2 regions of the Arthrobacter citreus genome follow, and region 2 is predicted to be linked to the other one. Evidence: predicted binding sites of a transcription regulator. Region 2 holds the regulator's gene; the other holds the start of a gene.

Region 1 (14,914 bases), 860 kb from region 2:
GGGCAATGAGCATTTCCGCGCCAAACTGCAGCAGGGCTATGACCACCACCATTTGCCACGGCCGCAGGCCCGGCACCAGAATCAGCGCCGTGAGCAGCAGTCCGCCAAAGGTTCCCAGGATCCGCTGCAATCCGCGGTGCAGGCGGTTACGTACGGTCAGTCCGACCAGCGGCACCGTCGCGGCCACCATGGCCCAGTAGTTGTGCCCCACACCCAGGACCGTTGCTATGGATCCCGCGACTGCTGCCACCACGGCATACTGGGCGGAGTCAGCGTAGATGGCGCGCCTCTCGATGGAGGTGAACCGCCGTCGTTCCGGTTTTTCCCATGACGTGCGGTGCCGGCTCAGGAGCCACCCGGAGAGACCCAACAGCAGGGAAAAGACTACGGTCGCGGCAGCCACCAGCATCGCCTGCGGAATCGGCGGCTGGTGAGGCACTGAGGAAATGGCGGCGTAGGCAAAAATATGGAACAGGGATCCGGCTGGCCGAAGCCGCCAAAAACCGGTTGCCAGCGTTCCCAACCCGGCCACAGCCGTGGTTCCAATGACGATGTCCCACGCGCTGGGTTCCAGCCGGGATGTCAGCGTGCCGGCAAATATCACTGCCAGCATCAGGGCGCCGGCACGGAGCTGATGGCCAAAACGCTGCCGGTGAGGCTCATTGCGTCCATAGATGCCGGTGAAGGCACCGAAACTGGCGAAAATGGCAAGGTCTATCCGCCCCAGCACGAGCAGCAGGAGCAGGGGAACTCCAACACCAAGTCCGCATCGAACCGCCACATGGTGGTCATTGTGGGCGGGTCCGATCCGGAACATGTCGCGCAGGTGATTCAAGACGGTCGGCCCGGCCTTTCACATTCGATGGGAAGCGGCCATAACCGCACTTTCCACCGTACGCCCGCCCCTCACCCGCTCCGGAAAAATGTGGCGGGCGTCCCAGCCTTCCGGGAGAGTGGGCAGCCCCATCCCGCCGGCGCATCCATCACCGTGGAGGGTAAGGCAAAATGGAGGGGTGTCCTCCTCAACGTTCTCCTTTGCCCTCGGTAAGCGCCTGCGCGAAACCACTGCCCCAACAGCTGAGCAGACGCAGGCCAACGGCGGTGAGTTCCAGGGCCGCACCGGCACCATCACCACGCCGCACGGAGAAATCGCGACGCCGGCGTTCATCGCTGTAGGCACCAAAGCCACGGTCAAGGCGGTGCTGCCCGAGTCGATGGCGGATCTCGGCGCACAGGCGCTGCTCGCCAATGCCTACCACCTGTACCTGCAGCCCGGTCCCGACGTCCTGGATGCAGCCGGCGGCCTGGGCAAGTTCATGAACTGGTCCGGACCCACCTTCACCGATTCCGGCGGATTCCAGGTCATGAGTCTTGGTGCCGGCTTCAAGAAGGTCATTAACATGAACGCCGACGGCACCACGCACGCCACCGGGGCGGACGACGCCGTTGCGCCCGGCAAGGAGCGCCTGGCACACATTGACGACGACGGCGTGTGGTTCAAGTCCCACCTCAACGGCGACAAGCACCGCTTCACCCCCGAGGTCTCCATGCAGGTCCAGCACCAGATCGGCGCGGACATCATGTTCGCCTTTGATGAGCTGACAACCCTGATGAATTCCCGCGCCTACCAGGAGATGTCCCTGGAGCGGACCCGCCTGTGGGCGCAGCGCTGCATCACCGAACACGTCAGGCTCACCGAAGAACGTGCCGGCAAGCCGTACCAGGCGTTGTTCGGGGTGCTGCAGGGCGCACAGTACGAGGATCTGCGCCGCAAGGCATCCCGCGACCTGGGCGCGATGGACTTTGACGGCTTCGGCATCGGCGGAGCCCTGGAAAAGGAAAATCTCGGCACCATTGTGCGCTGGTGCACCGAGGAACTGCCCGAGGACAAGCCCCGCCACCTGCTGGGCATTTCCGAGCCCGACGACATCTTCACCGCCATTGAAAACGGTGCCGACACCTTCGACTGCGTGTCCCCCACCCGGGTGGCGCGCACCAGTGCGTTCTACACTCCGCACGGGCGGCTGAACCTGTCCAACGCCCGCTTCAAGAAGGACTTCACGCCGCTGGTGGAGGGCTGTGACTGCTATGCCTGCGCGCACTACACCAAGGCCTACATCCACCACCTGTTCCGCGCCAAGGAAATGGTGGCATCCACTTTGGTGTCGATCCACAACGAGCGCTTCACGGTAAAGCTGGTCGACGACGCGCGCCTGGCCATCGAGGACGGGTCCTTCTTTGATTTCAAGGCGGACACCCTCGGGAAGTACTACAGCGCAACACGCTAGGAAAGCACCACGCCCCGGCCCTGGCCATTAGCCCGGGGCGGGGTAACCGAACCGGCTGCCGGCAGGCCGTTAGTTCCAGGTTCGGGGCAGCGGCGGGTTCTGTTCAGGATCCTGCTCTCCGGAGGGACTCTGGTCCTCCTCGGGCGGGTCTTCCGGCCCGCCCGAAGACCCGCCCGACGATGATCCGCCGCCGGGCTCCGGCTCGTCGGACACCTGAGGACCGGAATGGAAGCCCTCGTTATCGGCGGCTTCCGATGCACCTGCCGTTTCGGTCTCCGCCGCATCGGCATCCTTATTACCGCGGGACAAACTGCCGGCGTCCCGCCCGCCACCGGGTTGTCCGTCTTCCGCTCTGCCGCTGCTCTGCACCATTATTGTTCCTCCTCAGCGTCGTTCCGCATCACCGGAACCGTCATGCCTCCGCCACCGGCGCCGTCGTGCTTAGCCACCGGCACCGTCGCAACCGTTACCGCCTTTGAACGGCGTTGGTTGCGACGCTAGAACAAAAACCCCGGGCACAAAAGAGCGCGGCGGGGATCCGCTCCATTGAATGCGGTTAGCCGCCGTGTCTACCGTGCGGTGTTTACCGTGCCGTGTTTACCGTGCGGAAGCGGAAACTGCGGCAGCGGCGTAGCTGGGCTCGCGCTTCTTGATCGCCTTGATGACGACGGCGGTCACCGGAACAAACAGGAACTCGATCAGGGTCTTATACACAAAGCCGAAGATGACGTAATTAACGAAGGCGCCGGCGTCGGTAATGCCAATGACGGGGGCGGCGATGGCGCAGAAGATCAGCGTGTCGGCAAACTCGCCCACGCCGGTGGAGGCCATGAGCCGGCCGATGAGAGCACGCTCGCGGAACCGCTCCTTCATTTTCACCAGCACCCAGGAGTTGAGGGTCTGTCCGGCCAGGAAACCCAGCAGGCTGGCGGCCACGATCTGCCAGACCGGGCCCAGTGCCACCTCCAAGGCTGCCTGCTTGGCCTGTCCGTAATCGTCATCGAACCCGGGCAGGGCAATGATGACCGCAAAACTCAGGGCAGCCGCCGCCGAAACCGCGAACCCGGTGAAGATGGCGCGGCGGGCGGCCTTGAAGCCGTAAACCTCGCTGATGACGTCGCCCAGGATGTACGCCAGCGGGAAAAGGAAAAACCCGCCGTCGGTCACGATGCTGAAGTCACCGAAAATCGGCCCCAGCACCACTCCCTTGGTGGCTCCGATGTTGGAAATGACGATGACCACGCACATGATCGTCAGGATGATGTCGTAGTGGGAGCTGCCGCGGGCTGCGAATGCCGGGGCTGGCGTCGGATCGACGCCGGTGGAGGTGGGCATGGGAGTTCCGTTTCCTAGTGGTTCGCCGAAGCTGTTTCCGGCTGTATTAGCACTGTGCCCGCTGCACCGGGCGGCCGTAGAAGGGCCGTCGTCAATTCTGCCACGTTCCCGCCGGCAACGGACGACGCCGGGAGGTGAACGGTGCGCGGCACCGGTGCTCTCGGTCCCGGCAACAGATTTTTGAACGCGTTCAATAATGTGATGTACTGGCGGGCGTGCCGGTCACCGTGCGGGCATATAACTGAACACAAGGGAGCGTTAATGGCCGCCACGGTCAAGAGTGAGCAGACCCGGCGGCAGCTGATCGATTCGGCGCTCGAGCTTTTTCAATCCCAGGGGTACGCCAAGACCACCATGCGGGGCATCGCGGAGCACGCAGGCGTGTCGGTGGGCAACGCCTACTACTACTTCCGGTCCAAGGACGAGCTCGTGGCCGAGCTGTACAGGCTCCTTCAGGATGAACACCGCAGCCGGACGCTGCCGCTGTTGCGCGAGGGACATAATCTGGGCGAACACCTGCGGCTGATCCTGCTCGCCCATCTGGACATCATGGGTCCGTACCACGACTTTGGGGCGCACTTTCTGCGGCTGGCCATGCCGCCGTCGCCCGTTCCCGCCCGCCGCGGCCGCCAGAACCCGGCGGACTCGAGCATTGGGCGGGCCAAATCGATAGCGCTGTTCCGGCAGGCCGTCACTGTGTCACGGCCCCAGCCGCCCCTTGCCATCCGTGATGACCTGCCCGAGCTGCTGTGGCTGGTGCATATGGGCGTAACCCTGTTTTGGATCTATGACCGTTCCCCCGGGCAGCGTCGCTCGCGCCGGCTTGCGGACAGCGTCGCGCCCCTGGCCGCGAAGCTCGTTATCCTCTCCCGCCTACCCGTGGTGCGCAATATCGTGGAAGATGTAGTTCACCTATTCCAGGGGGCCAGACGCGATGACTGACAAAGCCGACGACGACGTCGCGCTTCCTCCCCTGGCCGCGACCGACACCGTGTTCTCGGATTCGAAGGTGCTTCCAGGACCGCTGGCTTCTGCCCTCGGCTACGTTGTTGCGTGTTTTGTCCTGGCCTCGATCGCCACCGTGGTGGTGGGATGGGGCACTGCCCGGGATTTCTGGGGCTATGTGTGGACCGTCGTCGTCGCCGCTTTTTATGCCGCTGGCCTGGGTCTGTTCACCGCCCTGCCCGTAGCCCTGGTGCTGGGCTGGTCGCTGCGCCGCGTCTTGAACCAGGGCATCCACATTCTGGCGTTCTTCGTTGTCCCGACACTTCTTGCGTGGCTCATCATTGGCCTCAGCGTTCATTCCGTGGTGGTGCCGCTGCTGATGGCTGCGGCCATCGGGCTGTCCATGGCTGCGGGACGCGCCGTCATCTGGAGGCTTGCACGCCCCTACCCGTAGGCGGGTGTGCCGGCGTCACGCGCAAGGTTTTCAGCAGGGGGCTCATGGGGCACCCGCCTCCCGCTGTGCGGAATGCCCGGAAACGGCAGCATCGAGGGGCCGCTGGCACCGGTGAACCCTTTGGGTGGAAGATGGAGTCATGTCTGCTAACACACACTCCGCCGGAAACGCTGCTCCGGCTGTCACTCTGACCATTGCCGGTTCCGAAGCCACCGGCGGCGCCGGCGCCCAGGCCGACCTGAAAACGTTCCAGGAACTGGGAACCTACGGCATTGCCGCCCTGACGTGCATCGTCTCGTTCAACCCGAAAGACAACTGGAACCACCGTTTCGTGCCCGTTGAGGCACAGGTAATCAGCGACCAGCTCGAAGCGATCCAGACCGCTTATGACCTCGATACCGTAAAGATCGGCATGCTCGGTACGCCGGCAACGATCGACACCGTGGCCAAGGCCCTCCAGAGCCAGCAGTGGACCAACATCGTCCTGGACCCGGTCCTGATCTGCAAGGGCCAGGAACCGGGAGCTGCGCTGGACACGGACCAGGCGCTGAAGGCGCAGATCCTTCCGCTGGCAACCTTTGTCACCCCCAACCACTTCGAATCCATGTCGCTGGCCGGAATGGATGCCATCGAAAGCGTTGAGGACCTGCAGGAAGCAGCCCGCCGCATCCACGAAGCGTCGGGTGCGGTGGTCCTCGCCAAGGGCGGTGTGCGCCTCGACGGTGACGACGCCGTTGATGTCTTCTACGACGGTGAAACCATGGAGGTTCTTCGGGCACCGAAGGTTGGCGATGTCGCGGTCAGCGGCGCCGGATGCACGCTTGCGGCGGCGATTACCGCCGAGCTGGCCAAGGGCGCCACGCCCCTGGCCGCAGCGAAAACCGCCAAGGCATTCGTCACCGAAGGAATCCGAAACCGGGTCTCCTCCAACGCCCCGTTCGATGCCCTGTGGCAGGGCAACGCAGGCAACGGACCCGCGCTCTAGGTTCCTCGGATTGCCCGCCGCCGGCGGGTCAGACCGGCGGCGGGTCAGGCCGGCGCGAATGACGCCGGAGCGGGTGAGCTAGCGGCGAAAAAGCTTGGCGTAGGCGCGGTGCAGGGAAAGAGCGCCCTTAACCGTCCGCGATGACAGCAGCCGCTGGTGTTCCGCCTGCAGTTCCGCGTACTCCCGCCGCTGCTGCTCCAGATAGGACCGCATCCTGTCCTCTTCAACACCTGCCTGCGCCTCCATGCGCGACCGTCCGTAGAATTCCACCGCGATGTGCTGCGTTGGAGCCAGCCACGATCCGGTGGCGCCAAAGTACTGCGCCTCGGGAAGATCAGCAGTGTATCCGGCTGCCGGAGTACCGGCGTGGAATGCGGCGGCCACGGCGTCCCACCACGATTTGCTCCAGGCAGTCCGGGACGGAAGCGCTGCCCCCAGGTGGCGGGAAATCTCTGTACGGCGCTGCCAGGCCTCCGCGAGGGCGGGACCCAGCAGGCCTTCCCGCAGGGCGGGAACCGGAAGGACATAGTCGGCCAGTCCCCAGTTCCCCATGACTCCGGAAAGCCGGACCCCGCTGTAGTTGTCCGGTGCCAGGCCCAGGACGGGGACTCCGGCTGACAGCGCGAAGACCGCCGGATGGTACCGGGAGGTGAGCACCAGGCTGGCCCCAGCGGTTACCCCGGCCGCTTCCCGCGCCGGGAGGACGGGCAGCTGCAGGAACGGAGTGCTCATGGCATCGGTAATCCGGGCGTGCGCTTCCATGTCCCAGCCATGCTCCGCACCAACACCCATGTGGGGAATGAAAACCGCCGGCAAGCCGGTCTGTCCGTGCAGGATGTCCAGCTCAGCTCCGAGCTGGGCGAAGAAGTCCTCCGGCGCATCGCTCAGTGGAGACACCGTCACGGCGGTGTAGCCGCTCTCGGGCAGCCCTGTGGCCCCGCTTTCCGCCGATAGCCGGGGCCAGGAGAACGGCGCCGGCGCCAGGAATGAAGCATCATCCAGTCCTGCGGCGGACAGGATGCCCAGGCGGCGTGCCAGCTGCAGGGATGAAGGCTCCCGCATTGAGCACAGGTCCGCCGAGAGCAGCATGTCGGCCAGAACGATGGTGTCCGGAGCGGTCAGCTGCGGTCCGAGCGTCTGGCCGGAAACGACCAAGGGTTTGCCCAGTTCCCGCGCAATTGCCACCGCTGCGGCCCGCTCATACAGCAGCCATCCGTACCGCGAGTTCAGATTGCCGCCGCCGGCGATCAGGAGGCCGTCGCACTCCGACAGCACGTCGATCAGGGTCCGGGCCGGATCTTCCGGAGGCAGCTCCGAAGTGCCCGCCAAATGGGCACGGATGTCCCGCAGATAGGACTCCCGCTGTGCGGGGGGCCAGGGAAAAGGCAGCGTCGCGGCTGCAGGGGAACCAAACAGCCGCTCGGTCTGGGCCGGATCCCGGGACAGCAGCACCACCTGGAGTCCGCGGCTGCGGAGCTCATCCGCCGCCGCATGACCCATGGCTTCGTCGCCGGCGTGATACACGTCCTGGCCGAGGTCAGCCAGCACCGCAATGCGGGAGCTCATGGGCGGGACTTCCCCGGCAGCGCACTCCGGAGCGCGGCCACTGCCGCGCCTCCACGCCGCAGGAATCCGCTCAGGCTGGTCCTGTGCGTAACTGTTTCCTCGAGCCGGTGGATGGCCTCGTTCAGCTCCGCCTGCATCGCATCCATCCGCCGCTGGTTTTCCAGCAGCAGCTCCTTCTGATCGGCCATCAAACGGCTCACTTCAAGCAGGATGCCGAGACCGCCCTGGGTCAGATCCTTCCGCAGATACTCATCCCGGACCTGGCGGTCAAAACGCCGGTGGTCCTCCGCTTTATCGAAGATGCTGTTGGCATCAGCGCCGCTGGCGGCAGGCCGTTGACTCCAAAAAGCAAGAGGTTCCCCATCGAGGAACCCGATCGGCTGGCGCGACAGGACGCGGATGTTGAATTCCCAGTCACCGCAGACATCCATTTTCTCGTCGTAATATCCGAGTTCTTCATGCAGCGAGCGGCGGTACAGGAAGGAAATAGGCACGGCACGGTTAACCTGCAGCATCTCACCGAGGGATATCTGCTGAATATTTCCCCAGAAAGGTGCGGATCCCGTTTCTTTGATTTCGCCGCCGACGATTTCCTCATACAGTATGGTCGTCCGTACGACAACCCCTGCGTCGGAACAATTATCCAGATGGCGGACCGTCCGTTCGAGAAACTCCGGATGCCAGAGGTCATCATCATCATGAATGGCAATGTAGGTGGAGTCACAGCTGCGGATGCCGGAATTGGACGCTGCTTCCATCCCCCGGCTCGACTCGTGGTTCACCACCGCGACCAGCTCCCGGCCGGCCTCGGGAAAGCGCGCCAGCACCGCTTCGACCTGATCACGGTTGCCCCCGTCATTGACAATAACCACCCGGAATCCGCGGTATGTCTGGGAAAAAATGTTCTTGAGAGCCCGCTCCAGAAACTGTGGACGGTCCTTGGTCCTAACGATGACTGCTACGGACGACGGCACTGGCGCTGACACTTCGCTCCCGGGGTTTGGCTCCACTTCACCCTCCACGATACCGGCACCGGGCGGTGCCGCGGATATGGGTCGGCAGCCGGCCGCGGACAGCACCCCTGAAATGATCAGTCTTTACTGTTGACATCTGTTTATGGAGGAACAAAGGTACAGGTAGCGCCCCGATTTGTTCCTGACCAAAAAATCGCGGAACTACCCAGCTCGTCATTACTCAATACCTCATTGCCAAGTCTCGGTCGGTGGAATCGGAATCAAAAGTTCGGATCCCAGGCTCCGGCAGCCTCTTTTATAAGGAGAAGTATGAATAATCCAAATTATCGGAGATCGGGAAAGGCCACGCTGGCGACACTTGCCGGCCTGGCCTTGGTCTCCAGCATGTGGACCCCGGCTGCGGCCGTGGAGGGGAACACGCAGGGTGATCCGACCGCACAGGGCCTCGCCCGGGTGACGCCGGACCTCAAGGTCTCTGCCGACTTGTCCACGAAGCAGGGCCCGGTCTCAGTATTCGTTCAGTTCACGGGCAAGGGCGCTTTTGAGCAGACACAGCCGCAGGAAGTCCGTGATGGACTTGCGGCACCCCTCAATAAGGCCTCCGAGGTGCAGCAGATTCGCACGTCGATCGAGGCACAGGCTGAGGAGGTTGCCGCACAGGCTTCCTCCAGCATCATTTACACCACCACCAACACCATTCCGGGCGTCGCCATCAACGGTGACGCCGAAGCCATCAGGGCGCTGGCAGCCCGCGGCGACGTCGCCAAGATCACCGGCATCGTGCCCAAGACCCATGAGAACAAGGGCGGGGATATCGACGTCCGGGCCCTGGATTCATGGGTTCAGCGTGACCAGACCGGAGAGGGCGTCACCATAGCCGTCCTGGACACCGGACTGGATTACACCCACTCCGACTTCGGCGGCCCGGGCACAATGGAAGCCTTTGCCCAGGCGCAGGCATCCGACACACTGCCGGCTCCGGAATCAGGTCTGTACGATCCGGAGAAGTTCGCCGGCGGCTGGGACCTGGTGGGCGACGACTACAACGCCGATCCCTCCATCCCGGAGCTGTACAGCCCCGTCCCGAAGCCCGACGCGAACCCGCTGGACTGCCAGAGCCACGGCTCGCATGTAGCCGGCACCGCCGCGGGCTACGGCACCAACGCCGACGGCACCACTTTCGAGGGCGACTACTCAACCCTCACCGCCGACGATGTTAATGCCATGGGCATCGGCCCGGGCACGGCTCCCAAAGCCAAAATCGTCAGCGTCCGCGTTTTCGGCTGCGAAGGCTCCTCTGAGGTGGTCGGCCAGGCACTGGACTACGTCCTGGATCCGAACGGCGACGGGGACTTCAGCGACCGCGCCCAGGTGGTCAACATGTCCCTGGGCTCAACCTTCCCCGCGTACGACGATCCGGAAAACGACATCGTCAATGCACTGACCGCCCAGGGCATCCTGTCCGTGGTCTCCTCCGGTAACTCCGGCGACATCTACGACATCGGCGGTTCGCCGGGCAGCGCTGAAACAGCACTGACCGTAGCCAACAGCGTCGGCTCGCAGACCACGCTGGACGCGGCCAAGGTCCTTGCCCCCGAGGCAGGAACCGCAGCCGGCCAGTACACGGCGAGCTTTAACTACGCCACCGCTCCGGCGGACGCCCTCACCGGAACCGTCGTTATGGGTCCGGACGGGGACAATTCCGACGGATGTGCACCCCTTGACTCCGGCAGCAATGCCGGCAAGTGGGTATGGCTTTCCTGGGATGATGACTCCAGCACCCGCGAATGCGGATCCGCAGTCCGCTGGGACAACGCGGCCAAGGCCGGGTACGCCGGCGTCGTCGTCGACTCCACCCTCAACGGTTTTGATGCCGGAGTGGGCGGCAACGCGCTCATCCCGGGTATCCAGCTCACCGCGGATTCCTCCGAGGAACTGCGCCCCGCAGCCGAGGCCGGAACGCTGGAACTCCAGCTCGACCCCGCACTCGTGGGCTCGGTGACCGGGCAGTCCGGCGCACTGGACACCCTGAACTCCAGCTCCTCGCGCGGCGTCCACGGTTCCAACGGTGTCATCAAGCCTGACGTCGCTGCTCCGGGTACGCAGATCAAGTCCGCACAGGTGGGCACCGGAACCGGTGCCTCCATCAAGAGCGGAACATCCATGGCGGCTCCCAACGTTGCCGGCATCGCGGCCCTGGTGATTGCTGCGACCGACTACAACCCGTACGAGGTCAAGTCGATCATCATGAACACCGCCACCCATGATCTCCTGACGGCTGACGGCGTCGTCTACGCCCCGAACCGTGTTGGTTCGGGACGCGTTGACGCGCTTGACGCACTGGAGACCTCGGTTCTGGCCTACGATTCCGAGAACCCGCGCCTCACTTCGGTGAACTTCGGTGTCCTGGAACTCGGCGCCAAGCCGATCGAGCTCACCCGCTCGGTCACGGTGGAAAACAAGGGAGATTCCCCGCAGACGTTCACTGCTGAATACCTGACCGCAACGCAGGTTCCCGGCGTAGTCATCAGCACGGACACTGCAGCGTTCTCCGTGCCCGCCAACGGCAAGGCCACGGTCCCGGTCACGCTCAGCATCGCGGATCCCGCGGCGCTGGCCAAGACGATCGACCCGGCAGCCGAGAAGCTCCAGGGCGGCAACGCACGTCAGTACATTGCCGAAGCCTCCGGGCGGCTGCAGCTGACGAGTGAAACCTCCGAGACTCTGCGGGTACCGGTATATTCCGCTCCCAAGCCGACCTCCAACATGAAGGCCAGCTCCAAGATCACGTTCGCCGACGAGTCCGCGCTTTCCACGCTGACCACGTTCAGCGGCCGTGCACTGAACCAGGGCAAGGACAGCGAGGCCTACACCTCGCTGGTGACCCCGCTGGTCCTCGGTGCCGAAAGCGAGCGCAAGAGCGGCCTGGCCCTCGAGTCCCTGTACTCGCTGGACCTGCGGACCGTGGGAGCTTCCTCCAACGTTCCGGCACTTGCTGCAGCCAAGGCAGACATGAAGGATTCCTTCCTGAACATCGGTATCAGCACGTGGGAGAACTGGCCGTCGCTGAACAGCAACAGCCAGGTTGCGGTTGAACTCGACACCACCGGTGACGGGGCTGCCGATTTCCTGGCCGCCACGAGTTCAGCCTCCGGGCTGGATCAGCTGGTCTTCGCGGTGTACCCGGTCACGGGTGAAACCCTGGGCGATCCGCTGGGTGTTTTCCCGGTCAACGGCGCACTCGGAGATGTTGACACCAACAATTTCGACACCAATGTGCTGACGCTGCCGATCCCGGCTGCCGCCCTCGGCCTGGACCTGACCAAGTCCGCTCCGGTCCAGTACCGGGTGGCCACCTCCAACGCCCTGAGCGTCGATGAAAGCGGCCAGAACGTCCCGGTCGATTCCACTGACTGGATTGACTTCAACGTCACGGAACCGGCCATGTGGTTCCAGGGCGCCAAGGGCACCGAAAAGGCCAACGCCTTCGTGGAGGCCGACGCCGCCACGCTGGCGGTCAACCGGCAGGCCACCACCACCGAAGGCAAAGCACTGTTCCTGCACCACCACAACGCCGAAGGCGTCAAGGATCAGGTTGCCAAGGTGGAACTCGGTCCGCTGCGTTTCGCTGACGCTTCGGGAACAAAGTTCGAGTCCGAGATCAATTGGATGGCGGATGAGGATCTGACGACCGGTTACAGTGACGGAACCTACCGTCCGTACGGGTCCATCAACCGTGATGCCATGGCGGCCTTCCTGTACCGCCTGGCCGGATCGCCTGCGTTCGACGCACCGGATGTTTCCGCTTTCTCCGACGTAGCCACTGATAACCAGTTCTACAAGGAAATCTCCTGGCTCGCCGCAACCGGTATCTCCACCGGTTACCCGGACGGCACGTTCCGTCCGGTGGCTCCGGTCAAGCGCGACGCGATGGCCGCATTCATGAACCGGTTCGCCGGGGAACAGTGCTCTGTCGAAGGCGCGAAGGGCTACCAGGCACCCGGAACGGCATCGTTCACTGATGTTGCTCTCGACAACCAGTGGCACAGGGAAATCTCCTGGATGAAGGACTCCGGCGTTTCCACCGGGTACCCGGATTCCAGCTACCACCCGTATGAAGATGTCTCCCGTGAAGCCATGGCGGCCTTCATCCAGCGGCTGGACACCTACAACAACGACAACGGCGGCTGCAACTCCTTCTAGTTCGGCAAGAACTGGACTGCTGGCAGCCAGCTAAAAACAGGGCCGTGGGTCCGGGAGCAATCCCGGACCCACGGCTCTTTTTTCTGGCTGCCTCGAGGGGAAGACCATTTCAGACAGTTATTTCAGCAGCCTGGACAGCCTCCGGTCCGCGAGCAGCTTTCCTCCGGTTTGGCAGGTGGGACAGTACTGCAGCGAGGAATCGGCGAACGAGACCTCACGGACCGTGTCACCGCAGACCGGGCAGGGCTCCCCGGTGCGGGCATGAACACGCATGGCCCGGCGTTTGGAGTCCTTCAGCTCGGCGGCCGGACGGCCGGACGCGTTAGCGTTTGCTGACTCCAGAACCGCACGCAGGGCCTGGAACAGCCGGGACACTTCTTCGGGCTTGAGTTTGGCGGCAGTGGCAAACGGCGACAGATGGGCGGCGTGGAGGATTTCGTCGCTGTAGGCGTTGCCGACGCCGGCAATGACCGACTGATCCCGCAGCAGTCCCTTAATCTGGCCGCGGTGGCCGGCCACCAGCCCGGCGAAGGTATCGAAGTCGACGTCGAACGCCTCCGGCCCCAGCCGGGCGATACCCGGAACGTCGGCGGGATCCCGGACGAGATATACCGCCAGCGATTTTTTGGTTCCCGCCTCCGTGAGATCGAAGCCCGGCTCGGCACCGCCGTCGCTCCCTGCTCCTTCCCACGGAGCGAACCGCACCCGCAGCGCCAAACGCCCCTTGCCCGGGCGCAGGCGCCCCGGTTTCAGCGCATCGGACCAGCGCAACCAGCCCGCCTTGGCCAGGTGCATCACCAGGTGGACCCCGCCGGCGGTGAGGACAATGAACTTGCCGCGGCGCTCGACGGCGGACACCGGTGCGGCCTGCAGCGCGTCCAGCGGCACATCCGCAGTCTTCAGGACCGCGAAGGACAGCACCTCCACATCGCAGATGACAGCCGGCGGAGCACCGGACGGTAGGAGCTTTTCCCGCAGGAAGTCGACGAGACCCTGCACTTCGGGCATCTCTGGCATGGACCCACCCTAACGGTTGGCTCGGTTTCGGTCAGTCCCTCTCAGGTTCCGGCCGGTGTTCAGCCTGATCAGTCCCCTGAATGAGCCTGCAGGAACGAATACACCTCAGTCTCGTCCACGCCCGGGAAGGCGCCGGGCGGCAGGGCAGCCAGCAGGTGCGAGTGTGCCCGGGCGCTGGGCCAGGCGAACCCCGACCACTCTGACGCCAGCTCACCGGGAGGCGTGCGGCAGCAGTCCGGGTCCGGGCAGCGGGACTTGGACCGGGCGGTGGTGTCCCGGCCGCGGAACCATTTCACGTGGGCGTAGGGCACGCCGATGCTGAGCGAAAACAGGCCGCCGGAACTCCGCTCGGTGCGGGCCGTGCACCAATAGGTGCCGGCCGGAGTGTCGGTGTACTGGTTGAATGCGCTGAACTTGTCCGGCACCGCAAACACTTCCCGCGATGTCCAGTAGCGGCATATCGGCTGGCCCTCGATGGCGCCGGTGTGGTCCGCGGGGAACGTCACGCCGTCGTTCTCATAGGCCTTGTAAACGATGCCGGACTCGTGGACCTTCTGGAAATGGGTGGGAATGCTCAGGTGCCGGGTGGCGAGGTTCGTGAACCGGTGGGCCGCTGTCTCATAGGACACGGCAAAGGCGTCGCGGATGTCCTCCACAGCAATCTCCTTGGCGGACTTTGCCCGCTGCAGGAACTCGACCGTGGCGTTCTGCGGCAGCAGCAGGGCGGCGGCAAAATAGTTGGTTGCCACGCGCTGGCTCAAAAATTCTCCGTAGCTGCTCGGCGTTTGATGGCCCAGGACATAGTGGCCCAGGGCCTGCAGCAGCACCGACCGCGGATCGTGGTCCGACCGCTGGGACTGGGTCAGGTAAATGCGCCGGTTTTTCAGGTCCGTCACGGAGCGGGTGGAGTGCGGCAGATCGGCAACATGGTGCAGGGCAAACCCCAGGTGAGCGGCAATGTCGGCAATGACGTGCTGCGACAGCGGACCGGCGGTGTGGCCCACCGAGTCCAGCACCTGCTGCGCGGCCTCCTCATACTCCGGAAAGTAGTTGTCGCGCTCGCGCATCATCTTCCGCAGCTCGCCGTTGGCCCGGCGCGCTTCTTCGGGAGTGGCCACCTGCTCATTGAGCCGGCGTTCCAGCTCGG
Region 2 (14,914 bases):
GGCGCCGCGCGGGCAGCCGCGCGGCTCATATTCCGGCCGGTCCGGGCCAACCGTCGGATAGTCGGTTTCCTGCGCCTCCCAGGTAATGATCCCGTCCTTGACGTAGACCTTCCAGGAGCATGAGCCGGTGCAGTTCACCCCGTGCGTTGATCTGACGACTTTGTCGTGGCTCCACCGGTTCCGGTAGAAGGAGTCTCCTTTCCGCCCGCCCTCGCGGAACACCGCGCGGCCGTCGGCGGTTTCGTCCCAGCGGGTGAAGAACCTGCCGAGCTTGAGCATTGTTTCGGATGCGGGGCCATCGATCCCCGGTGCAGAGCCAGCCATGCTGCCAACGTATTGCAGCACCTCCATCCGGTGACAGGGTCCGGGACCAAAACAGCCCTCGCACGGCCGGTTTGGGGTGGAGCGATAAACTCGGAACCGTGAGCACAGAACTTCCCCAACAGGTGTCCGATATTTTCGACCCGCAGCAGTGGCGTCTTGTCTCAGGATTTGAGGACCTGCAGGACATGACCTACCACCGCCAAGTGGAGCGCACGGCCGACGGCGGTATCGTGCGTGACCTGCCGACGGTGCGCATCGCGTTCAACCGTCCGGAAGTCCGCAATGCGTTCCGTCCCGGCACCGTTGATGAGCTGTACCGGGCCATGGACCACGCCCGGATGACCCCGGACGTGGCCACTGTCCTGCTCACAGGCAACGGCCCCTCTCCCCGGGACGGCGGCCATTCGTTCTGCTCCGGCGGCGACCAGCGGATCCGCGGCCGTGACGGCTACAGGTACGTAGTACACAACACAGAGGGTGAAACGAAGGAAACCATCGACCCGGCACGCGCCGGACGGCTGCACATCCTGGAGGTACAGCGTCTGATGCGGACCATGCCCAAGGTGGTCATCGCCGTCGTCAACGGCTGGGCGGCCGGCGGCGGGCACAGCCTGCATGTGGTCTCGGACCTGACCATCGCCTCCCGTCAGCACGGAAAGTTCAAGCAGACCGACGCCACGGTGGGAAGCTTTGACGCCGGCTACGGATCGGCCCTTCTGGCCCGGCAGATCGGGCAGAAGAAGGCCCGCGAAATTTTCTTCCTCGCCCGTGAATATTCCGCCGAGGACATGGTGGCCATGGGTGCCGTCAACGAGGCCGTGGACCACGAAAACCTGGAAAAGGTGGCCCTGGAGTATGCTGCCGATATCGCCCGCCAGTCCCCGCAGGCCATCCGCATGCTGAAGTTCGCCTTCAACCTCGCCGACGACGGCCTGGCCGGGCAGCAGGTGTTTGCCGGTGAGGCCACCCGGCTGGCGTACATGACCGACGAAGCGGTGGAGGGCAAGGAAGCCTTCCTCGAAAAACGGGATCCCGACTGGTCCTCCTTCCCCTACTACTTCTAGGCCGCCGCCATGGAACTGCTGACTGTCCACACTCCCGCCGGATTTAATGCCGAAAAACTGTTGGCCCCGCTGGCGGCCGCCCTCGCCGGCGAAGGCCCCGCCGTCGCCCCGCATGCGGATCCGGACCAGACCTTCTCCGGCGAGCTGCCCAACGATGACATAGCCCTGGTCATCAGTACTTCGGGGTCCACGGGCGCGCCCAAACAGACCATGCTCACCACCGATGCCCTCGCTGCATCGTCCATGGCCACCGCCATGGCGCTGCACGCGGACGGCCAGTGGCTGATGGCGCTGCCGGCGCACTACATTGCTGGCGTCCAGGTGCTCATCCGTTCCCTGTACGCCGGCACGCATCCGGTCTTCATGGACACCTCCGGGTCCTTCAGCGCAGCCCGCTTCACCTCAGCGGCTGCGGACATGACTGACCGGAACCGCTTCACGTCCCTGGTGCCCACCCAGCTGCACCGGCTGCTGACCAATCCGGAGCCCGAGACCCTGCGCGTGCTGCGCCGCTTCAACGCCATCCTCCTTGGCGGAGCGCCGGCCGGAGCCGGGCTGCTGGCCGAGGCGGCGGCCCAGGGCCTGAACGTTGTCACCACCTACGGGATGAGCGAAACCTGCGGCGGCTGCGTGTACGACGGCGTTCCGCTGCCAGGTGTGGACGTGGAGGTGGAATCCGGTTCGCTGTGGATTGCCGGCGATGTCCTGGCCGAGGGCTACATGGGCCAGCCGGAACTGACCGCTCAGCGGTTCCGCTTCAATTCGGGAAAACGCTGGTACCGCACCGATGACGCCGGCACCGTGGAGAACGGGCTGGTGACGGTGTCCGGCCGGCTGGATGACGTGATCGTCACCGGCGGCATCAAGGTCTCCGCCGCCGCGGTTTCGGCCGCCATCGAGCAGCTGCCCGAGGTCTCCGAGGCCATTGTCCTGGGCCTGGACAGCCCCGAGTGGGGCCACTTGGTGGGCGCCGCCGTCGTTGGCTCCGTGGACCCGGAAAAGGTCAAGGCGGCCGTCCGCTCGTCGCTGGGCAAGCCCGCCGTGCCCAAGGTGGTGCTCCTGCTGGAGGCGCTGCCCCTGCTGCCCAACGGCAAGACGGACCGGATGGGCCTGCGCCAGCTGCTGGCCGCGGCGGGTCACACGCACCCCTGACCCGTCCGCGGATCAGGCCTTCCGCGCTCCACGGCTGCGGAAGAATAGAACGTTATACATCTCTCATAACAAAAGGACGTTGATTGTGGCTACAGCCGCGCAGTGGTTAGAAGGAGCCCGCCCCCGCACGCTGCCCATGGCGGTGGCGCCGGTCATTATCGGTACGGCGGCGGCGTATGACCTGGGTTCCTTCAAGCCTGTGAACGCCCTGCTGGCGGCTCTGGTGGCCGTGCTGCTGCAGGTGGGCGTGAACTACGCCAATGACTACTCCGACGGCATCCGGGGCACCGACGACAACCGGGTGGGGCCGCTGCGGCTGACCGGATCCGGCGCGGCCGCCCCGAAGCAGGTCAAATACGCCGCTTTCGCCTGCTTCGGCGTGGCGATGATTGCCGGACTGGCCTTGATCATCCTGTCCTCCACCTGGTTCCTGATCCTGGTGGGCATCGGCTGCGTCGCCGCTGCGTGGGGATACACCGGCGGCCGCAACCCCTACGGCTACATGGGTCTGGGCGACGTGTTCGTGTTTGTGTTCTTCGGCCTCGTGGCCACCCTGGGCACCACCTACACGCAGGCCGGCCAGATCAGCCTTCCGGCGGTGCTTGGCGCCGTGGGGACCGGGCTGATTGCCATGGCCCTGCTGATGGCCAACAACGTGCGCGACATCCCCACGGACCGCGAAGCCGGCAAACGCACCCTGGCCGTGCGGCTCGGGGACGAAGCGGCCCGGATCAGCTACGTCATGATGCTGGCGCTGGCCATCCTGCTGCCGCTGTTCATCGCCGCGGACTACCCGTGGGTCCTGCTGGTGCTGCTGCTCATCCCGGTGTGCCTGATGCCGAGCTGGCTCATGCTGAAGGGGAAAAAGCGCCGGAGTCTGATCCCGGTCCTGCAGCAGACGGGACTCATCAACATGGGCTTCGCCATGCTGTACAGCCTCGGGCTGGTGCTGACCCGGTTGCTCGCCTAAGGCTTGTTCGGCCTCGCCTAACGCTTACTTCCGGCGGGGCTTGCGGTCATTGTCGATCTGCACGTCCGGATGGGCGTCGAGCAGGTTATCCTCGGCTCCGGCGTCCTCCAGTTCCCCGCGGTTGCGGGTGGGCGCCGCGCCGCCGTGGAAGCGCTGCTGCACGCTGCGGGCCGCGGCGTCGCGCATCTCGCGGAAAAACAGGTAGGTCACGCACCATGCGAGCACGGCGCCGATAATCGCCGAGAACACCAGGCCAAGGCCCAGCCAATAGCATCCAGCGAAGAAGAGGGCCACCAAACCAAGGCGGAGAGCGGTAAATTTCCAGAAAGCCACAGGCCCATTCTAGTTGCTAACAGGACTTTCGGCGTGGTCGGTCCGGTGCCTGACGGAGAACCGACCCGCCCGGCCCGAACCGGGAAGACACAGCTGTGTCCTGCTCCACTACAATTGAGTCATGCCTCGCCTCGTGCTTTTCGGTGTCATCATTGTCGCCGCTGTCATTATTTATGCCATCATCGACTGCGTCATGTCGCGGGCGCAGGAGGTGCGCAGCATCTCCAAGACCGCGTGGCTCTTCACGATTGTGCTGCTGCCCGTGCTCGGTGCCCTGCTGTGGTTCCTCTTCGGCCGCCCCAAGAGCGGACCGGAACCGAAAAACCGCCAACCCCGGCATCCCACCGCACCGGACGACGACCCCGATTTCCTGCGCAATCTCGAGATCCGGCGCCGCCAGCAGCAGAAGGAAGCCGAGCTCAAGCGCCGCGAGGCCGAGCTGCGCGAGCGGGAGAAGCAGTCCGGGCACAAGAACGACGACGAGAAGCCCAGCGCGTAGCATCGCGCCCTCCAGCACCTCACTTCCATAAGGAACCCGCTCCCGGCATCCGGGGGCGGGTTCCTTCGTTGTGGCGGCGCTCCCCCCTCCCCCCGGCCCTCCCCGGTGGCAGACTGCTGTCGGCGGTTTCCGCTCCCGGCCGCCCCTCCACCCGGCCACCCCCGGCCCACTGGTTCCCACCCTGTGAGCACTCCCGTGACGGAAGGTGCCACACCAGTCACACCAGCCCCAAAGAGTGGGAACCTGTGCGGGAGCGCCTCCGGCCCAGCGGGCGTGCAGAGCAAAAACCCGCCTCCCGGAGAACCGGAAGGCGGGTTTTGAGGCTGCGGACGCTGTCCGCCGGTGACAGGACCGGCTAGACGCCGGAGTAGCTATGCAGACCGGCGAAGTACACGTTCACGATGGTGAAGTTGAAGATCACGCACAGGTAACCCACGATGGACAGCCAGGCGGCGCGGGTACCGGTCCAGCCGCGGGTGGCACGGGCGTGCAGGTAGCCGGCGTAGACCACCCAGATCACGAAGGTCCACACTTCCTTGGTGTCCCAGCCCCAGTACCGGCCCCAGGCCTGCTCGGCCCAGACGGAGCCCGCCATGAGCGTGAAGGTCCACAGCACGAAGGCGACGGCGTTGATCCGGTAGGAGAAGTTCTCCAGGCTCTGCGCGGACGGCACGATGCGCAGGAAGCCCAGCTTGGACGTTCCGCCGGCGCGGATCTTGGTCTCGCGGTCGGCCTGGAGGAGCTGCAGCACCGACATGGCGAAGGTGAGGGTAAACAGTGCCGACGCAATGACAGCCACGGAGACGTGGATGATGAGCCAGTAGCTCTGCAGCGCGGGAATCAGGTGTGCCACCGGCGTCGGGAATCCGATCGTGGCAACCATCATCATGACCAGGACCAGACCCAGCACCAGGGTGCCCAGGAACCGCAGGTCGCGCTTGAGCAGGACCAGCAGGAACACCACGGCCACCACCAGGGCGCCGGTGGTGCAGAACTCGTACATGTTGCCCCAGGGCACACGGTGGGCGGCCATGCCGCGGGAAACGACGGCGGCGGTGTGGATCAGCGCACCAAGGACGGTCAGTGCGACGGCAACGCGGGCCGTGTTCCGGCGCGCCCCCACGTATCCCATGGAGGCGTCGGCGGTCTGTGCCACCGGCTCGCCGTCGGCATCCCAGCCGCGGACGTTTCCGTCGGCCAGGTAGCTGTCGGAGCCTGCTCCCCCGGGGCGTCCGGAGCCGGCCGTGCGAGCGGAAGCGCCGGAGAACGCTTCAGACTTCGCCGGGGCTGCGGAGCCCTGCTGCGTCAGCCTGCTCTCCACCGCCTTGATGGTCCTGCTGCTCTGCGCGAGGTCCCAGGTGAAGGCCAGGAACGCCACCGTATAGGCGAACGCCGCCAACAGCATGAACAGCTCACTGTACTCAGCGAGTGTGTAGTCAATGGAGGGCATGTCTGGCATTACGAGTCCTTACCTGTTTCCTTCTCCTGAGCGGCCTTGCTGTCCACCGCTGATGCTCCGGGCTTTGTGTGCCGGTTTGTGCTGTGTTCTCCGGAACCCGGAGCGGATGTGTCCTCCGCGCCATTGTCCTCCACTGTGCTGCTGCCCGCCAACCACTGCTTCTCCAGCAGGCTTCGGACCGCTGCCGCTTCGCTGGACAACCGCTGGTCTTCGCCGCGGGCCAGCAGCCCGTACTCGACCATGATGCGCCCGTCCTCGTGGGTGCCGGTGCGGATCCAAATGCGGCGGCGTGCCAGGAACAGGGAGGCGGCCAGACCGGCCAGCGACAGGGTGGCGAAGCCGAGGACCCAGATCTTGGCCGGGTCATAGTGGATGTCCAGTGCGGCGTACCGCTTGATGCCGTCAAAGGAGATGGAACCCTTGCCCTCGGGCAGCTCGTACGTCTGGTCAGCCCCCAGCACAATGCCGCCCTCATCCAGGTTCCGGCTGTTGATTTCGGTCAGGTTTTCGGTGTCGAGCACGTAGACATTGCTCGGCACGCCCTCATCCAACCCCAGATCCCCGTAGTAGGCGTTTAGGTTCAACTGCGGGTTGAACGGGTCCGGGTCACCGGAGTAGGACACATCCTGGTCATCGAGCATGGCCGTTGGCAGGAAGAAGCCCACAAAGCCGAGCTGGTCCGGCTTGGCATCCGGAGCCTTGATCACCATCAAGGAGGTGTACATGCCGTCGCTGGGGACGGAAACAACCGGGCCCTGCAGCGCAATGTTGCCCTCGCCGTCGCGCACCGTGACCACCGGGGCATAACCGTTGCCCACCAGGTAGACACGGCTGCCGCCGATGGTCAGGGGCGCGTTGACCTTCAGGGTTTCCGTGTGCTCCTCGGCGTCCGGGCTTTCCTTCACCGTCATGGTGGCGGCGAAGTCCAGCGGCTGGCCGTAGTGGGTCTGCGATTCGCGGTCGAACTGGACATCGAACTTGTCCAGCGTCAGCGAGTAGGGGGCCAGCTGCTCCTCGGTGAAGCTGGTGCCGGGGGTGAAGGAGTCGTAACCGACCAGGGTGTTGACGAAGGACTCCCCCTCCACCACGATCTTCTGGCCGCTGTAACCAAAGAGCCCGCCAACGGCGATGGAGACCAGGACCCCGATCAGGGCCGTGTGGAACACCAGGTTTCCCACCTCTTTGGCGAAGCCGCGTTCGGCGCCCACGGAGGGACGGTCGCCGTCGAGATCGCGGACATCCACCCGGTAGCCGCGCTTCCGCAGCATCTGCGCTGCCTGTTCGACGGCGGAGGCGGCGGTGAGGCCCGACGACGCCGGAACGGCCAGCGTGCCGTATTCCGGCAGCCGGGACAGCCGCTTGGGGGTGCGCGGAGGCTTGGACCGCATGGCCCGGTAGTGGGCCTTGGCCCGCGGAATGACGCAGCCGATCAGGGAGATGAACAGCAGCAGGTAAATGGCCGAGAACCAGACGGAGGAATACACGTCAAAGAGCTGGAAGCGGTCAAGCCAGGGGCCGGAGTCCGGGTTGTCCTCCAGGTACTGGGTGACGACGGCGGGGTTGGCCGGCCGCTGCGGAAACAGCGAACCCGGCACGGCCGCCACGGCCAGCAGCAGGAGCAGCAACAGTGCCGTGCGCATGCTGGTCAGCTGGGTCCAGGCCCAGCGCAGCAAGCCCAGCGGGCCAAGCGAGGGCAGCTGGACATCACCGTTGCGGCCGCCGGTTTTGCCGCCTTTACCGCCCTTGCCGCCCTTTCCGGGCACGGCGGAGGTGCTGCCGCCGTTTTTCTCGGCTTCGGTCAAAACATCCGGTTCACGGTTCAACTGGTTCTCATAGTTCTTTTGAGGGTTCGTGCTGGACAGGAGCCGTGGCTGGCTCGGGGGAAAAGCTCATCAGATCGGCAGGGTCACACTATCCAACCAACCTTGGAGATGGTTGATCCAGATGTTCCAGACTCCTGTGAGCATCAGGACGCCCAGGACAATCAGCATGCCGCCGCCGAAACGCTGCAGGGCGAGCCGGTGCCGGCGGAAAACGCCCAGTGCGCCCATGCCGCGCCGGAACCCCAGCGCGATCAGCAGGAAGGGAAGCCCCAGGCCGAGGCAGTAAATGAAGGTCAGGAACGCACCCTTGGCGGCGCTGGCGTCGTCACCGGAGAAGGACAGCAGCTGCACTGCTGACAGGGTCGGCCCAAGGCATGGCGCCCAGCCCAGCCCGAAGGTGATACCCAGCAGCGGGGCACCCCACAACCCGGCCGGCGGTCGTGCGGCAATTTTCCGGTCGCGCTGGAACCAGCTCAGGCCGCCCATGAAAACGATGCCCAGAACAATAATCGCGGCGCCCAGGGCCTGCGTAATCCAGGCCTGGTCGGCGCCGCGCAGCCAGCTGCCCAGCTGCCCGACGCCAGCACCGATAATGACAAAGACCGCCGAGAACCCCAGGACGAACAGTCCGATGCCGGCGAACATCCGGCCGCGGCGCTGCTTCTGAAGGTCCACGCCGGTGAGCCCGGTGACGTAGCCCAGATAGCCAGGAACCAGCGGCAGGACGCACGGGGACAGGAAGGACACGAGCCCGGCCAGGGCTGCAACGGGGATGGCCAGCAGCATGGACCCGTTCAGGATGGTTTCGGCGAACACATTCGCTGCCGGCAGCGCTGCTGCGGGAACGACGGCGGTTGCTGCGGTTACGGCGGAATCAAACATGCCGGCTAGGCTGCCAGCGTGTCGGAGATCAGGGCCTTCAGGGTGCTCTTGTCTGCCAGGCCGAGGATGCGGGCGGCCACACGTCCCTCCCGGTCCAGGACCAGTGTGGTGGGAACGGCCGACGGCGGCACAAACTGCGTCATGGCCAGCAGGATTCCGCCGTCCTTGTCCTGGAAGCTGGGGTAATCGATACCGAAGGAGCGTTCAAAGGCCTCGGCGGTGCTGCGTTCATCGCGGATGTTCACGCCATAGAAACGCGCGCCGTCAGGCTCGAACATTCCGTGCAGCTCCACCAGGTCCGGAGCTTCCTTGCGGCAGGGTGCGCAGGCCGCGTACCAGAAGTTCAGGACCACCACGTCCCCGGCGAAGTCCGAGGAGGGAACGGTTGTGCCGTCAAAGAGCGTGCCGCTGAATTCGACCGGTTCGCCGCGCTGGCCGGCGGCGTATTCAGTAACGGATCCGTCACCGGCAATGTAGTTCTTGTTGTCCCCCGCTTTGGCCTGTGCAGCCAGTGGATCCTCCACGGCACATCCCGCCGCTGCGGCGACCAGGGGCACGCCAAGGGCCAGGCCGGCGCCGAATTTCAGGAAGGAGCGGCGGCGCATGGCATCCGGCTGGGGAGTGCTCTGAGGATTCTTCAACTATTTCCAGCTTTCATCGCGGCGGGGGCTGCCACTTCTACAACGCGTAGTAATACTATTATGCTCCCGGAATATTCGCAGCCCCGGGCAGCAGGTCCGCGGAGGGCTCCGCGTAGCGGACACCGATCAGCGTGTCACCATCAAAATCCAGCGTGGTGACGGAAGTCAGGGTGCACTGGCGGTTACGGGGGTCATGCCACAGCTTGCGGCCCTCGGCGGCCAGGCGCGTCACCCAGATGGGCAGCTGATGGCTGACCAAAACGGCTTCGGCCTTGTCTCCGCCAAGCTCAAGAGCCTGCCTCCGGGCATCCTGCACCGCGGCCATGACACGCTCCACCTGCGCCGTGTAGGGCTCTCCCCAGGAAGGCTTCAGCGGGTTGTACATCAGCGGCCAGTACCGCGGGTTGCGCAGCCTGCTGGTAACCCCGGAGAGGCCCTCGAACCGGTTGGTCGCCTCCAGGATGCGTTCGTCGGTGGCGATCTCCAAACCCAGGGCGGCGGCGATCGGCGCAGCGGTCTCCTGCGCCCGGGTCAGCGGCGACGCGACCAGGTGCACCAGCTTCGCGCCGTCATTCTTGCGGTCTTCAAAGTGGCCGGCGACGCGGCGGGCCATTTCCTGTCCCAGTTCGGACAAATGGAACTCCGGGAGGCGCCCGTAGAGGACACCGTCCGGATTGAAGACTTCTCCATGGCGGACGAGGTGGATCGAGGCACGGGACATGTCTATAAGTTTCGCAGAGGAAGCGTCCGGAACTAAATCTCCGAAATACTTGAAGCTTGAACGAATCTGTGTCAGAGTAGATGCAAATGCATCGACATGCATCGGGGTTTGACCCCGACACCAACCAGCAACAGGAGAACAGCATGATCCCCAACGGACTTTCCACCGGCACCTGGACCCTCGACGGCTCGCACAGTGAGGTGGGATTCACCGTTCGTCACGCCGGAATCAGCAAGGTGCGCGGCAACTTCGACGACGTCGCCGCGGTCATGGAGGTCGGCCCGTCCATCAGCGATTCCACCATCAACGCCGTGATCAAGTCCGCGTCGTTCAACTCGAACGATGCCAACCGCGACGGCCACGTCAAGGGAGCGGACTTCTTTGATGTCGAGCAGTTCCCCGAGCTGACGTTCTCCGTCACCGGCGTTGAGGGTTCGGGCGAGACCTACAAGGTGTCCGGCGACCTCACCATCAAGGGAACCACTCTTCCGGTGGTCCTGGACACCGAGTTCAACGGCGTGGCCGTGGACCCCTTCGGCGCCACCCGCGCCGGATTCTCCGGCTCCACCGTCATCAGCCGCAAGGACTTCGGCCTGACCTGGAACGCAGCCCTGGAAACCGGCGGCGTGCTCGTGGGCGACAAGGTGACCATCAGCGTGGACGCCGAGTTCGTGGCGGCAGCCTAGCCCAAGGCCCGGGCACCCGCCCTCACCGACAGCTACACAAGGACACCCCGGCAGCGCGCCGGGGTGTCCTTCTGCATCTGGGGGAAGGCCTGCGGCGGAGGGTGCAGCCGCGATAGGCTGGGGGAAATCCAACCGCTGCACCGAAAAGACCCGGCGTCTGCCAGGGCAGCATCTGCACCAACGAGCAAGTAGGCGCACAATGAGCACACCCCCGAATTCCCCGGACCCCCGCGACCCGAACAAGCCCAGGGACCCCGGCGCTGCGGCCGACGACGAACCCAGGTACGGCCAGCGCCTGCCGAAGACTCCCCCGTACGGCCAGAATCCGGTTGGCCAGGACCAATCCGGCCAGCCGCAGTATGGTCAGCCCCAGTATGGCCAGTCCCAGCAGGGGCAGCCCTACACTCCGTATGGCCAGCAGGGCTCGGCACAGGCTCCCGGCCAGCAGCCCTCCTATGGACAGCCTCCGTACGGGCAGCAGCAGTACGGCCAGCAGCCGCAGAGCCCGTACGGCTACCAGTCGGCGCAGCCGTCCGGTTATGCCACTCCCGGGGCTGGACAGATGCCCGGAGGCAAGCCCGTTCCTCCCCGTGATGTGATGACGGGATTCTGGCTGATCCTCGCCGCGGGGCTCCTGACGCTGATCTACCTGACCAGCACATACCTCTCCCTCGCGGACTCCGTCAGCTTCACCATGCTTTCGGACAGTGACCGGCAGATGGTCGAAGACGCCGGCATGAACGAGGAAACGTTCAGAAGCGTCTTCGTGACCACCGGGGTCGTCCTGTCGCTGATCGTCCTGCTGGTCTACGTCCTCATTGCGTTCCTGGTCCGCAGGGGCAAGAACTGGGCGAGGATTCTGGGAACCGTTTTTGCGGCGCTGTCCGCCGTATCGGCACTGCTCTCCCTGCTGAGCGGCCTTGCGTTCTCCTCTCCCATGGAGCTGATCGGATTGCTCGGCTCGCTCGCCGGGATCGCCGGCATTGTGATGCTGTACCGCCCCCAGGCGAAGCCGTACTTCCAGCCGCGGCCACGTTTCGGCCCCTACTACTGACAGCCGCGGGGTCAGAGGCACAGCGCTGAACCTTCCCGCTTGAAGCGGGCAAAGGGTCGGTCCGGAGTCCGGACCGGCCCTTTTTGTTCCCGCGAAGCCCCTCAAACCACTGCAGCTGGTCACACCGCCGTTCCTGCGCTGTAGCGTTTGATGACCCCTCTGGACGGCAGCAGAGTCCGGCGGGGAGCGTATCCCTTTTCACGAAGGCGGCAGCCGACCATGAGTTCACTTCCCGCTTCCCCCAATCCCCAAAAACCCCGTGTCCTTGACCTCGGCAGAAAAGCCCGGGGTGTTCTCGGGGCCCGGGTTCCGGCCGCACACCGAAGGGCGGACCGACCGGCCCCGCCAACAGCCGGACCCCCCACAGCAACAGCATTACCGGCCGGTGAACTGGTGATCCCCAAACCGCCGGCGGCTGCTCCACCACCGGCGCTGCCGGCGCGCATTCCCTTCAGCGAGTGGAAGGGCCCCAGGCCGCGGGCGGTGAGCTTGGCTTTCGCGCTGATCGTGGTTGGCGGGATCATCAGCCTCAGCGGTGGAATCGCGACAAGCCGCAGCCCGGTAACGGAGCTGCCGCCAAACATCGCTGAGCTCGAGATGCTTGGGGTTGATGCCGGAGAATATGCCGCCGCGATGCAGGTGGTGACCCTGGCCGCAGCCCTGGTGGTTTTCGGAATCTATCTTTTGCTCGCGGTCCTGATCCGTGAAGGCAGGAACTGGGCCCGCATTGGTGGTTCCGTCCTCGCAGCAGCGGCACTCACCGAAGCGGTTGCCGCCGGCTCAGGAGTGCAGGTGGCTGCTTTGCTGGTGGCCGCCGCCGGCCTGGGAATGCTGTACCGCAGTGACTGCAGGAGGTACTTTCGGCCCCGGCGCAGCCAGTACTTGAGCGAGCCCTCAGGGTTCGTTACTCCGCCCCCACCCTAGGTTGCGAGCCGGGCCCGGGCCTTGGACGCAATGTTCGAGACCTGGGCCCGCTGCGCGTGGTAGGCAAGGATCTGCAGCTCGGTGGCCATATCCACCTTCCGCACCTGGACATCGTCCGGGACCTGCAGCACCACGGGTGCGAAGCTCAGGATACTGGTGATGCCCGACGCCACGAGACGGTCGCAGAGGTCCTGCGCCACCTCTGCGGGAACGGACAGGACAGCCATGTTTGCTCCCGTCCGCTCCAGTACGCTCTCCATGGCTTCAATGGAGCTGACCCGCAGCCAGCCGACTTCCTGGCCAATCACCAACTGGTCGGCGTCGAACAGCGCCACCACTTCGAAACCGCGGGATCCGAATCCGGGGTAACCGGCCAAGGCGCGGCCGAGGTTTCCGGCGCCGACAATCGCCACCCGCCAGTTGCGGGTCAGGCCCAGGGCTGCGGCGATCTGTTCGCTGAGATAGGAAACGTCGTACCCAACGCCCCGGGTGCCGTAGGAACCCAAATAGGACAGGTCCTTGCGGAGCTTGGGGGAATTAACTCCCGCCGCTTCCGCCAGTTCGTCCGAGGACACCCGGTCAATTCCCTCGCCCAGCATGCTGCTCAGGGCCCGCAGATAGATGGTCAGGCGGGCCAGGGATGCAGGAGGGATGTGCCGGACGGCCGCACCGGCCAGCCGGTCGGATTCCTCGGAGGTGCTCACATGTCCCTATCGGTTGTTGTGCCGCCCGGGCGGCTGCGGTTCCTGCCGGCTTGCCGCCGGTCCCTCCGGGCTGCCCGGTTTTCCCACTCTAAGCCCGCAGCGGGGCCGGACAAAGCCCCGGGAAGCTAGGCTCCCAGAAGCCGCCGGATCCGGGCCTCGTCCAGCTGCCAGAAATCGCGTTGGATCCCGTCGATCAGAAGCACTGGTATTTCTTCTCCAAAGCGGGAGGTAAGGTCCGCGTCCCCCTCGATGGACTGTTCACGCCAACCCACGCCGAGGTCGGCGCGGATCCGTTCGAGGACCGTCCGGGCCGCTTCACACAGGTGGCAGCCCGGGCGGGTCAGCAGGAGCAGGTCGGGGTGCGCATCTGATGAGGTCATACATCTAAAATAGCCGCCGGGTCCAGTTATGCCGTGCCTTGTCCGGGCACCAGTGCTCCGGCCGACTTTTTGCGTAGACTCAGGGGTATGCCCAGAACCACCGCAGTACGAGCCTCCGAGCCTCTGCCAGCGGTGGTCAAACCCGGCGAGGCTGCGTTCTTCGACGTCGACAATACCCTGATGCGGGGAGCAAGCCTTTTCCATGTGGGGCGCAAAATGTACCAGCGGCGGGTCTTCACGCTTCGGGAAGCTTTCGGCTTTGCCCGCAAACAGGTGCGCTTTATGCTGCAGGGCGAGAACCTCAAGGATGTTCATTCAGTGCGCGACGCCGCGCTGACGCTGGCCACCGGCCTGGCGGCGGCGGATATCCGGGTCCTGGGCGAAGAAGTCTACGACGAGATGATCGAATCCAAGATCTGGCCCGGCACCCGTGCCCTCACCGAACAGCACATGAAGTCCGGCCGGCCGGTCTGGCTGGTGACCGGCACCCCCGTGGAGGTGGCGTCAGTCATCGCGGACCGGCTGCACCTGACGGGCGCTTTGGGGACGGTCAGCGAAATCGATGACGGACTGTACACCGGGCGCCTGGTGGGGGAATTCCTGCACGGACCGGCGAAGGCCGAGGGCGTGAAGGTCCTGGCGAAGAAAGAGGGCCTGGATCTGGACCGCTGCTGGGCCTACAGCGACTCCTACAACGATGTGCCCCTGCTCAGCCTGGTGGGACATCCGGTGGCGATCAACCCGGATTCCCGGCTGCGCCGCCATGCCAGGGACCGCAACTGGCCCATCTACGATTTCCGGTCCGGACGGCGCGCGGCAACCCTGGGGTTGAAGGGTGCCACCATTGCCGGCGGGGCCTATGGGCTGTGGCGGGGCTTCTCCTGGGTCCGGTCCCGTTAATCGGGATCCCTGGCACCACTCAGCCCCGGCAGTACCGGCCCCTGCGGCCCGCAGGACAACCCGCTTTAAACGACAAACCCGCCGGTCCCCGAAGGGACGGCGGGTTTGCCCAGGAAAAATCCTGGTTACTTCTTGTTGCGACGCTGGTGGCGGGTCTTGCGAAGCAGCTTACGATGCTTCTTCTTTGCCATACGCTTGCGGCGCTTCTTGATAACTGAACCCACAGAGTCCTCACAAACTTGAAATAGTCAGACGCCGGCTCCAACGCTTCGGCACCGTTGGCACCCGCGCATTGACACCGGCAGATAGTTGCCACGATGTAAAACGTTCTTTAACAGGGTACCGCCTCGCCGCGGTATCCAGTGACAGCACTACGCAGTGTCTGAGCGCCCGTTAAT

What was found. Region 2 encodes Rex, which represses fermentation and respiration genes when NADH is low (regulators of the CRP and FNR family bind a similar motif). Its sites were predicted from a motif close to CTTGTGAANNNNTTCACAAG; they were not measured.
Region 1: AAE021_RS14180 (queuosine precursor transporter) is a predicted target of Rex. The motif match lies at 3,801-3,820, and genes of this name have one in related genera.

Annotation. Positions count from the first base shown of each region.
Region 1 covers NZ_CP151657.1:3,083,530-3,098,443, forward strand. Annotated here, with positions in the region: gene AAE021_RS14165 (FUSC family protein) at 1-817, opposite strand, end outside; gene tgt (tRNA guanosine(34) transglycosylase Tgt) at 924-2,288, shown strand; gene AAE021_RS14175 (hypothetical protein) at 2,358-2,660, opposite strand; gene AAE021_RS14180 (queuosine precursor transporter) at 2,886-3,623, opposite strand; gene AAE021_RS14185 (TetR/AcrR family transcriptional regulator) at 3,885-4,565, shown strand; gene AAE021_RS14190 (hypothetical protein) at 4,558-5,022, shown strand; gene thiD (bifunctional hydroxymethylpyrimidine kinase/phosphomethylpyrimidine kinase) at 5,162-6,007, shown strand; gene AAE021_RS14200 (polysaccharide pyruvyl transferase family protein) at 6,086-7,573, opposite strand; gene AAE021_RS14205 (glycosyltransferase family A protein) at 7,570-8,595, opposite strand; gene AAE021_RS14210 (S8 family serine peptidase) at 8,857-12,750, shown strand; gene AAE021_RS14215 (DNA-formamidopyrimidine glycosylase family protein) at 12,868-13,767, opposite strand; gene AAE021_RS14220 (helix-turn-helix domain-containing protein) at 13,836-14,914, opposite strand, start outside.
Region 2 covers NZ_CP151657.1:57,711-72,624, reverse strand. Annotated here, with positions in the region: gene AAE021_RS00330 (nitrate reductase subunit alpha) at 1-324, opposite strand, end outside; gene AAE021_RS00325 (1,4-dihydroxy-2-naphthoyl-CoA synthase) at 423-1,388, shown strand; gene AAE021_RS00320 (AMP-binding protein) at 1,398-2,540, shown strand; gene AAE021_RS00315 (1,4-dihydroxy-2-naphthoate polyprenyltransferase) at 2,626-3,510, shown strand; gene AAE021_RS00310 (DUF4229 domain-containing protein) at 3,535-3,843, opposite strand; gene AAE021_RS00305 (PLD nuclease N-terminal domain-containing protein) at 3,965-4,342, shown strand; gene ccsB (c-type cytochrome biogenesis protein CcsB) at 4,698-5,792, opposite strand; gene resB (cytochrome c biogenesis protein ResB) at 5,801-7,564, opposite strand; gene AAE021_RS00290 (cytochrome c biogenesis CcdA family protein) at 7,694-8,410, opposite strand; gene AAE021_RS00285 (TlpA family protein disulfide reductase) at 8,512-9,111, opposite strand; gene AAE021_RS00280 (histidine phosphatase family protein) at 9,206-9,868, opposite strand; gene AAE021_RS00275 (YceI family protein) at 10,012-10,554, shown strand; gene AAE021_RS00270 (hypothetical protein) at 10,754-11,608, shown strand; gene AAE021_RS00265 (hypothetical protein) at 12,092-12,532, shown strand; gene AAE021_RS00260 (redox-sensing transcriptional repressor Rex) at 12,529-13,236, opposite strand; gene AAE021_RS00255 (glutaredoxin family protein) at 13,362-13,616, opposite strand; gene AAE021_RS00250 (HAD-IB family hydrolase) at 13,704-14,516, shown strand; gene AAE021_RS00245 (30S ribosomal protein bS22) at 14,642-14,740, opposite strand; gene AAE021_RS00240 (helix-turn-helix domain-containing protein) at 14,888-14,914, opposite strand, start outside.